2 regions of the Candidatus Contubernalis alkaliaceticus genome follow, and region 1 is predicted to be linked to the other one. Evidence: riboswitches for the same ligand, from Rfam matches in the RefSeq annotation. Region 1 holds a riboswitch; the other holds the start of a gene.
What was found. A riboswitch is a leader RNA that binds a small molecule or an ion and turns the genes downstream of it on or off. The one in region 1 is predicted to bind cyclic di-GMP.
Positions count from the first base shown of each region.

Region 1 (5,358 bases):
CCCGGTGCCATATCGATTATCAAACAGATACTTGCTCATGGCATCATTGACCGAAATCATAGGGAATTTCAAATGGCCGGCTTTATCCCTGGCCTTCATACGTATAACCCCGGTAGTAGTTTCCTCACATCCCCCTATAACCTGGGGTATATATTCCGGATATCTTTCGTGAATCATGTGAATAACATCCCCGCCATCGTCCAATATAATGTTGGGCTCAGCTTTGATTAATTCCTCTAAAAAATGTAGATATTCATCCTCACTACAGCCGTACTTTGCAAATACAGCTACTCCCCTCCGGGCGATGGCCTGGGCTACATCGTCCTGGGTAGATAAAGGATTACTGCCGGCCAAAAAAACTTCTGCACCTCCAGACTGGAGGACTTCACAAAGACGGGCAGTCTTAGCCTCCAAATGGATACATACCGCAATTTTAATTCCTTTAAAGGGTTTTTCCCTCAAAAAACGTTCCTCAATCACCTGTAAAACCGGCATATGCTTACCTGCCCAATTAAGCTTTTGATCCCCTGTAGTTAACACCAGTTCCTTCATTGTTTACCTTCATCCTTGCATAATATATTTAGGTTTTTTAGGTTACCTATAAACCTTGTTATCCCTTTAGAGTTTTCCCAAACTTACCGTAAAAAGAGAGATATGGGCTTAATCATGTAATCTTCCCTATGAGATGTATCATATACCGCTATCTACCTTTAGCCATCTATCCTTTTACTATAATTAAAGAGTTTTGAATCATTACAATTATTTTATACCAATTGGTGATTTATGGCTATATTCTTCTGTGTATTATTTCTGTTTGGAAGTTGGATAGCAGACAATTTTAATAATTTGTTCAGAGATAATCAGGTATTCATAGAGGAAATATTTGAAAACTTGTAGAACAGTAATAAAGAAATCCATCATGTCTACAATCCTGACATTATCTATTCATAGTTTTTAACTTCTTCTTCCATAAGTATTAGCTGATAAATTCAAAAAGCCCTTATTTATGTTTATCAAAAAAAGGCCTGAAGAAGTACAAGAAGAGCGGCAAAAATAAAAAGGAGAAAGAAATGACCCCCAAAATTTTAGAAAGAAAAAATAAGTTTACTGCAAAAAGATGTTTTTGCTTTGCCTTGACTTTATGTCTCTTAGTTTTAGCCGGGACCTATATATTGGGCTGTAGGAGTCTTACGGAAATAGTATACATCGATTCTGACGGCATTCACGGCCCCCAGGACAAACGGGAAAAAATAGAGGGAGACCTGACCATCAAGGCAGCAGATGTAACCCTTAGGAATACAGATATTACCGGGAATCTCTACCTGTCGGCAAAAACAGCAGGAGAAAGTTTGATTCTGCAAAATGTTAACGTTTCCGGTGTTCTGGCCATTACAGGCAGCGTGAAAAATTTAGTATTAGAGGACTCTTTCATTGATAGGCTGTATCTCAACGCCCGGGAAGGAAGTACAAATATACAGGCTCGGGGCAGCACTTATGTTAAGGTAACCACCTTGGGAAGTGGGGCAACGCTTACAGAGGATAATCTAACTACAGAAACCGGCATAGGTTTCAGCAACTTAATAGCAGCTACCAGTGAAAAAATAGAAACAGCAGCTGATTGTAATAGTATTTCTATAAAAAATAAAAACGCAAACTTAATTGTTTCAAGGGGAATGATAATACTTTTAAAAATAGAGGAGCATACAGAAGGTGCCTTTGTTAGTCTCCTGGAGCAGGCTGCAGTAGAAAGGCTTATTATTAATTCCAAGGCTGAAATAACAGGAAATGGGACTGTTAATCTGGCTATCATTAATGTAAACGGAGTTACCCTGGAACATCCTCCTATAAGTCATCATCAAGCAGAGGGAGTCCAGGTTGCTATACCCATTCAGAAACCTGCTTCTCCTATTAATTTCAAGTCCAGTTATAACAGCACCGATGAAAACGTATATTTGAGCTGGGAAAGAGGCGGTGAAACATCACCCCGTTACTACCTTTTCCGTTCCCATGAACAAGGCAAAAAACGTTTAATAAAAATTCTTTCAGGCCTTGAGTATCTAGACGAACACAATTTTATTGCTGCCAGCACCTATACGTATACCCTTATCGTTTTTAACGGCAAGGGTGTCTATTCCTCCCCGGTTACCACCAGCGTCAATATTCCGGAACCTGAACCAGAGCCTGAACCGGAGCCGGAACCTGAACCAGAGCCGGAACCAAGGCCTGCCCCAAGGCCGGAGCCGCAACCGGAGCCGCAACCTGAACCACAACCGGAACCTGAGCCGGAGCCGGAACCACCAGGGCCGGAACCGGAACCTGAGCCGGAGCCGGAACCACCAGGGCCGGAACCACCGGGATCGGGGCCGGGATAAAAAAATCAATACCGCCAAAGAAGTCAGCAGCCCTACGGGCTGCTGACTTCTTAATTTAGGGAAGGCTCTGCTTTTTCTGTAAGCTTCGTGTCATCAGCCCAAAAATGTTTTTTAAAATTATTCTGAATTAATCACACCCATGCACTTTTGGGCAAAATCTATGTAATAATTTAAAATATCTTTTACTTTTTGATGTTCCTCAACACTCATGCCTCTTAAATCTGTGCTGCCAAAATGACTCATAAGCATCTTGTTTATTCTTCTTCCACTGTAACCAAAGCTCTGCAAAACTCCAATCAATTCCTCCACAGAAAGGTTATTATTATGGGCCAAAACAATCATCCTCCCCAACTCAAAGATCAAATTAAAATAAAAAGCCAGGCTCCAATATATTAATTTTTGGCAGCCTGGCAGTCATCCCCCGATTACTTCGAGGCTATAGACCCATAGCTTTGCGTCACCATCTTTCAATGGTTTTGCCCTTATCTATTTGTATTCATTTTCTTATAGATTATTATTCCATCTTAACAATAGATTTCCCTTTAAATACCTTTTAATTTTTTTATAAATATTGCAAAAAAAGTAAACCCCTTTACAGTTAAGGCGAATATTTAATTGTCAGGTCCTTTGCTTCCGTAGGGTCAATTAAATCAGCTCTTCGCAGGTAGTTGCGCATAAGAACATACCAGTATTCAGTGGAATTAGATACTTGAGTAAGTGGACCGGTAACAACTTGATTGTTTTTATCAAATCCTAAATAAATTTCTAAGTGCAGCATGGAAAGCCCATCGAGATTATTAGGAATAATACATCCAATTAAATCTCCCTGCTTAACAGCAGTCCCTATATTAACTTGAGGATTGATTTCACCATAACGAATAACGGTACCGTCAGTGTTTTTTACCTCCACCGCCTGGGTACCAGCATAAAAATTATAAATGTTGATAACTGTACCATCAGTCATAGCTATTACCTGTGTGCCCGGATCTGCTATAAAATCTATTCCGGCATGCGCGCTGTTTCCCCTGGGGGCGCCAAACTGCCTTCCCCCAATGGTAGGATCATGCCTCATGTCCCAACCATTTTTAAGAGGATGAATCCATGTGCTTTTTCTGCTTTCCCAGAAATGAGGATCTGTTCCCGGGCTCTCTTCTGCTGGAAGAGTAAAAGGCCTGTAGGCTCCGTAATAAGTTATTAAGCCACCGGCCATATCTATGGCATGTACAACAATTTCGTAATCTCCATTATCCAGGGGCTTAATGAAAGACGGAGAAACCTGATACGGATTAGAGGCGTTCAGTTCATTATAATTATTATCCCCAACTTTTCTGTACTGAAGGGCGTAGATTACATGGGTGCCCCCCTGGGGCACAGCGGTAACATGAACTGCATTGCCCTCAGCATGAATTTCCATGTTCAAACCTGTTAATAAATTAATGGCAGAATGGTCTGTATTCCCAAATACACAGTAACATCCTATGTAACCCTGTTCTGATACCCCATGAACTACAATTTCGTAAAGCTCTCCATCTCGGGCACCTCCCCAGGTAAAAATGGGTTCGGAGGAAAAGTCTCTTATGATAGTATAGTCCTCCCCGGTACCCATAATCCTCATGTCAAACCGGTAACTAAAATTGTTGGCCCCTGCTGAATCTGCTGTTAACTGTAATGTATTTGCATTGATTCGCTCCACTCCAAGGCTGACCTTCAGTTCCCCTGTTTGTGCAGTTACAGGCACCAGCGTCCACAGAATCATAACGATTAATACTGATGTTGTAATTTTCTTACTATAATCCTTTTTCATAGTAAATATTTACCTCTTCTCCTGGTCCCTATGACTTCGTTATGCTTTAAGGAGCAGCATGAATAAAGGGAGTGTAAGCTCCATAATAAATCAATGAGCCTTCAGCCACATCAATTCCATGAACCACAATCTCATATTCACCGTATTCCAGATCTCTTATAAAACTAGGGGAAGCCTGATAGGGATTAGATGAGTCCAAAATACTATAATCACCGCCCATTTCCCTAAATTGAAGGGCATAAATTAAATTGGTACCCCCCTGGGGCAAAGCGGTAATATGTACTTTATCCCCCACAGAATGAACCTGCATATTTATGCCCTGAAAAGTATCCCCCGGCAAAGGCACAGTGTTTCCAAAAACCACATAGCATCCGGAATAGGCCAGGCCGGATAACCCATGAACGACGATCTCATAAATAACACCGTCCTGAGCACCTTCCCAGGTAAAATTATTTTCTGTAGAGTAATCTCTTATCATCCTGTAACCACCACCGCTGTCCATTTCTCTTACATCAAAACGATAGAGAGTATTCCCTGCAGACGAGCCTGCGGTCAGCTGCAGCGTGGTGGCATTAACCCTATGGACACCCAGGGTGACATTAAATTCTGTAACAGTAACATCACAGGTAGACCAAATTTCAGAATTAGCTGCACTAACAGCTTTTATTACAGCTGTACCTTTGGATACCGCTGTTACCCGGCCCTGATTGTCTACTGTGGCTGCAGCCGGATTGCTGGAAGTCCATATTACTTCCTGGCTTGCTTCTGCCGGCTCAATATTGGCAATAAGGGTATCTGTTTCCCCCTCAACCAGGGTTAAAGCTGTTTTGTTAAGGCTTACTCCGGTTATCGGCACCAGGGACTCCAGGGCTTTCCTGGCGTTTATTCTCCCCCCGGTAGATACCTTTCCTTCTAAGGAAGAAATGGTGTCTACATTGTCCAATATAGTTTCCCTTATTTCCAGATTAGAAAGGTCAGGGTCTAAGGCTTTAATCAGGCCTGCCAGGCCTGAAACATGGGGAGCAGCCATAGATGTACCACTATAGTAAGCATATGCTTCTGAATATGAAGATATTGTATTGGTCGTAAGTATTTCCACATCATCAATGTATGCTCCCTCAAAATTATTACAACAGTCAGAAAGCAATATAAATGCAAGATAAACCTCAAATTCTCCACATG
Region 1 is NZ_CP054699.1:3,259,679-3,265,036, forward strand. It holds gene HUE98_RS16065 (adenosylhomocysteinase) at 1-552, opposite strand, end outside; gene HUE98_RS16070 (hypothetical protein) at 1,071-2,372, shown strand; gene HUE98_RS16075 (hypothetical protein) at 2,490-2,705, opposite strand; cyclic di-GMP riboswitch class I at 2,771-2,863, opposite strand; gene HUE98_RS16080 (M23 family metallopeptidase) at 2,971-4,176, opposite strand; gene HUE98_RS16085 (S8 family serine peptidase) at 4,223-5,358, opposite strand, start outside.

Region 2 (5,358 bases), 1.6 Mb from region 1:
AATTTGGCAGAAGACGAGGTGATAAAAGAGATTCCTCCGGAAAAAGTGCTTAACTTAGTTGGGCAGATTCAGGAGATGATCGGTCTTATGTTGGATGAGAAAAGGTGATTTTAAAAAATTCTTAGAATATGAAGGAGGAAAATATCATGCTGGCTAACCCATATCAGAAATATCAGCACAACCAGGTGGAGACGTCTACACCTGGGAAGCTTTTGCTTATGTTATATAATGGTGCCCTAAAATTTATTAGGGAAGCCAGAAAAGCAGCAGAGGAGAAAAATATAGAAAAGGTCAACAATAAAATTGGCCGGGCTCAGGATATAATCTTTGAATTAATGTCTTCTCTGAACTTTGAGCAGGGGAAAATAGCGGAAAACCTGTATGCCCTTTATGATTATATGAATCAACGTTTAATAGAAGCCAATATTAAAAAAGATGATAAAATACTGGCGGAAGTGGAAGGTATGCTGGAAAGCCTGAGGGATACCTGGAAAGAGGCCATCCTTAATAATAATTAACGAAAGCGAAAACCGGCAGATAAGCGGTGCCATGGGGACGGTTGCAGCGTCACCATGGCAAGAGCTGAGGCCCGAAGGCCTGGACCATGGAACCGTCCCCATGGCTTAGGGGTGTACTTCAAAGTGAACAGCCTTTCGCTTTAATGTAAGCACTAAAGATAGACGGTAAGAATTGAATATTTACTCTAAAAAGACAGCCCCAAACTGTCTTTTTTTGTCGCATTTTAGAAATAATTTGCAATACCGCAAATTAAGTATGTATTTAAAGAAAAATATTTCTTATCTTTTCTAATTATTATGCAGGATTTTGTATATTTTCAACGAAATATTCCTTAAATAGGAAACATTATGTCATCTTGAGATATTTTACTAATAGTTTAACCCTTTCAACAAGGATAAAGGAGGGTTTAGTTTGGCAAACTCAATCTTTTCAGGGGATGTGCTTACCCTGCTGCAAAAAGGTTTAGGTGCAGCGTCACTAAGTCAGAAGGTGTCTGCCAACAACATCGCCAATGTTAATACTCCTTATTTTAAGCGTTCCCAAGTGGTTTTTCAAGACCACCTGGCACAGGCTTACAAAAAGGCGGGTGCCGGGTTGGCGGTTACCAGGCCCGGCCATATGGGTGGCGGTGCTTCTAACACAAAAGACGTTAACCCTCGGGTGGAGAAGGATACTGCCACCCGCATGCGAAGTGACGGCAACAACGTGGATGTGGACCGGGAAATGGCAGAGCTAACCATGAATCAGCTCTACTATAATGCCCTGTCTCAATCGATAGATGGAAAGTTAGGTATGTTACGGTATGTTATTAATGATGGGAGGCGGTAAGAAGTGAAGATGTTTCATGCCTTGAGTGTTAGTGCCAGTGGAATGACCGCGGAGCGTTTTCGCCTGGATTTGATCGCCAACAATCTGGCCAATATAAATACTACCAGGACGGCTGAAGGAGGCCCTTACAGAAGGCAGTCGGCCATTTTTTCTGAAGCGCTTACCCAGGCCTTAAATGGTGCCCCCACCAAAAGCGCTGGAGTTCGGGTAGTTGGTGTTGCTCGGGATGAGACCCCGCCCCGGTTGAACTATGATCCCACTCATCCCGATGCAGATGAAGAAGGTTACGTGGCCATGCCCAATGTAAATGTCATAAATGAGATGGTGGATATGATTACTGCCACCAGGGCTTATGAGGCCAATGTTACAGCTACTAACGCCTATAAAAGTATGTTCTTAAAGGCTCTGGAAATTGGACGTGGTTAGAAGGAGGTACAGGTAAAATGAGGATAAATCCAATAAATTTGTTGATGCCTGAACCGGCAGCCAGGATTCAAAAAAATGACCAGGTGGAGAACGCTAAATCCTTTGGACAGGTTCTCCAACAGGCTCTGCAGGATGTTAATTCCCTGCAGGTACAAGCAGATGACTTAACAGCCCGGATGGTTCTTGGAGAAGTTGAAGATGTTCATGAGGTTATGCTGGCCTCGGAGCAGGCTAAGATGGCCCTGCAGTTGACGGTACAGATTCGCAATAAACTGATAGAGGCTTACCAGGAAGTGTCACGGATGCAGTTTTAAGCCTGGTTTAAAACCATAGTAAATGTTTTTCATTCTGATCGAAGTGGCAATTCAGTCGAAAGGCTGATGCGCAAAGCTATGGGTCTAAAGCAGTTTGCTATGACCGCCAGGCAGCCGAAACAGGATTTTTTTAATAGTTATTTATTGTAAAATTTCGAACTTGCGGCAAAGGCAGAATTGAGGTGTGGATTCTTGGAGGAAGAGCAAAAAAGTATTAATTCCTATATGGCCCTATGGCAGAACATGAGCAGGAATAAAAAAATAAGCATATTGGTTTTTTTAGGGGCTCTGACTTTAGCTCTCATTCTGTTTATTAGCTATTTCTCCTCTCCTCAGATGGAGGTTCTGTTTCGGGGGCTTAGCCCCGAGAATTCCTCTTCAGTACTGGCCCGTCTAGATGAGATGGCAGTTCCTTATGAAGTCGCTCCCGGAGGGTCCATATTGGTACATCGGGATACTGTGGACGAGCTGCGGATCCGTTTAAGCAGTGATGGTGGCCTCTATAGTGGGGGTATTGGATTTGAGCTTTTTGACCAAACCAAGCTTGGCACCACAGAAGCAGAACGGAATATTAATTATCAGCGGGCCCTGGAGGGGGAACTGCAGCGCACTATAAATCAAATTGAAGGGGTAGAAATGGCCCGGGTTCATTTGGTCCTCCCGGAGCCCAGTGTTTTTTTAATGGAAACCTCTGCTCCTACAGCTTCAATATTTTTAAAATTAAATCCCCTAAGCACCATTCGCCAAGATCAGGTAAACGGTATTGTTTACTTAGTAGCGGGCAGTGTGGAAAAACTTAAGGCAGAGGATGTAACGGTTATTGATACCCAGGGTCATATCCTTTCTCATTTACAGGAGGAAGGTGGACCCTTTGGAGGAGGTTTGGCCTCTGCTACCTTAAGTCAAATGGAGATAAAGAAAGCCTTTGAAAAGGAAATGGAAAATCGAGTTCAGAGTGTGCTGGAGCGGGTCCTGGGCGCGGGAACCGTGGTGGCCATGGTAACGGCAGACTTGGATTTTAACTCAGAGGAAGTAACAGAGATTATATATGGGGAACCGGTCATTAGAAGCCGTCACTCCAGTGAAGAAGAGTACGAGGGAACGGGCATGGTTCCGGGAGGAATCGCCGGTGTGGAATCTAATATCCCGGGTTATCCCTTTGGAGAGGTAGGAGCTGGGGAAAGCTATTATACCCATTATGAAGAGATAGAAAACTTTGAGGTATCGGAGGTTGTTACTCATACTGTTAAAGCCCCTGGAGAGGTTCGGAGCATTTCTGCCTCGATTATATATGATAATCAGCGGGGGACGTTGTCTCCCCGGCAGATGGAGGACATTGAAGATCTGGTGGCCACTGCTCTCGGGATGGTTGAGGAGAGAGATCAAATTAGTGTAGCCTCCATAAACTTTGATACCACTCACTTAGAAGAGACTATTATTGCTATGGAAGAAGCGGCTCAGTTAGAACGCCGCAATGTCTATATTCAATATGGGCTAATTGCGTTAGGATTAATACTGCTCTTTGTGTTAATTATAATAGTTGTTCGAAAATCCTTTGAAATTATTCAGGATAAGGCCATGTACAGTCAAATGGCAGCTGCTCAGGGGGAAGTGCAAGAAGAGGAAGAAGATGAGCCCGAACTTAAAATGCCGGAGCTATCAGAAGAAGCAAAAAAACAGCGTCGCCTAAAAGAATATGTAGCAAAACAGCCGGAGGGTGTGGTTTCACTGCTAAGGACTTGGATGGCGGAAGACAAGGGGTGATTTTTCTTTGAAACGGGAGAGCGAGCTTAAGGGGATAGAGAAAGTAGCTGTTTTATTAATGTCTCTTGGGCCTGATTTGTCATCTAAAATTTTGAAAGGTTTTACGGAAACTGAGATTGAACGCATAACCATGGAGATAGCTAATACTACTTCAGTGTCTGCAGATACCATAAGCCTTGTGGTGGATGAATTTTCTCTCCTTTCAGAAGCCCGTCAGTATATGTTAGATGGCGGAATAACCTATGCCAGAGAAATTTTAGAAAAAACTTTAGGTACCCAAAAGGCTAATATAATAATTAAAAAACTTCAGGAAAATTCTCAGATTAAGCCTTTTGACTTTGTGAGGAAGGCTGACCCCAGGCAGCTGGCTAATATCATTGGGAGTGAACATCCTCAGACGATTGCTTTAATTATGTCCTATTTAAACTCAGAACAGGCAGCTGTGGTTCTTTCCGTATTACCTTCTGATATGCAGCCTGACATTGCTCGTCGTATTGCTGTTATGGAAAGAACCTCCCCAGAGATTTTAAAGGAAGTGGAGAATGTATTGGAGACCCGTCTTTCTGCCCTGGTAGGTCAGGATTATACTTTGGCGGGGGGCATCCCATCTCTGGTAGATATTTTAAATCAGGTAGACCGCTCTACAGAAAAACTGATTTTAGAAGAACTGGAAATGCAGAATGCAGAGCTGGTTGATGAGATTCGCAAGCGCATGTTTGTTTTTGAGGATATAGTGGGGCTTGATGATTCCTCCATCCAACGGGTTATCCGGGAAGTGGATACCAAAGATCTGGCACTGGCCCTTAAAGGTGTGAACGAAGATGTCAGCGTTCGTATTTTCAAAAACATTTCCAAACGTGGAGCAGAAATGCTCAAGGAAGATATTGAGTTTATGGGTCCTGTTCGCCTGCGGGAAGTGGAAGAAGCTCAACAGCGGATTGTGGCTGTTATCAGACGTCTGGACGAATCCAGGGAAATTATTATTTCTCGGGGTGGGGAGGATGTAGTTATTGAATAAAGTAATTAAAGCTCCCAGGGAGTCAGGAGTATGTCAGATACCCTTAAAAAAGGAAAAAGAGATAGAAAAACCCGTGGAGCCTTCGGGCCAGGAAAAAGATGAAGGGGAGAATGGGGCCCCTTCTCCTGACAATATGTCTTTTCAGCTTCTAGAAGAAGCACGGCAGGAAGTTAAAGCTATAATTAATAAAGCAGAAAGCGAAGCCAAGTCTTTACAGGAAGCTGCATACAAAAAAGGTTTAGAAACGGGACAAGCAGAAGGCATGGCGGCTGTCCAAAGGAAAGAAGAGAAAATTTTAAAAGATGCCAGGGATGTTTTGACCCAAACGGTTAAGTTAAGAGAGATGGTGCTTCAAGCAGCGGAATCCCAGGTGGTGGAACTGGCCCTGAAGATAGCGGAAGCTTTAATACATAAAAAATTGGAGACGGAAAAGAATTTTGTTGTGGATATAGTGGCGGAAGCTCTTGCTTTAGTAGTCGGGGAGGAAAG
Region 2 is NZ_CP054699.1:1,293,930-1,299,287, forward strand. It holds gene HUE98_RS06305 (flagellar protein FlaG) at 1-108, shown strand, start outside; gene fliS (flagellar export chaperone FliS) at 144-518, shown strand; gene flgB (flagellar basal body rod protein FlgB) at 931-1,347, shown strand; gene flgC (flagellar basal body rod protein FlgC) at 1,357-1,773, shown strand; gene fliE (flagellar hook-basal body complex protein FliE) at 1,791-2,087, shown strand; cyclic di-GMP riboswitch class I at 2,123-2,206, shown strand; gene fliF (flagellar basal-body MS-ring/collar protein FliF) at 2,280-3,851, shown strand; gene fliG (flagellar motor switch protein FliG) at 3,859-4,869, shown strand; gene HUE98_RS06340 (FliH/SctL family protein) at 4,862-5,358, shown strand, end outside.
Region 2: linked by a shared signal. The riboswitch ahead of fliF (flagellar basal-body MS-ring/collar protein FliF) and the one ahead of HUE98_RS16075 (hypothetical protein) in region 1 are both predicted to bind cyclic di-GMP.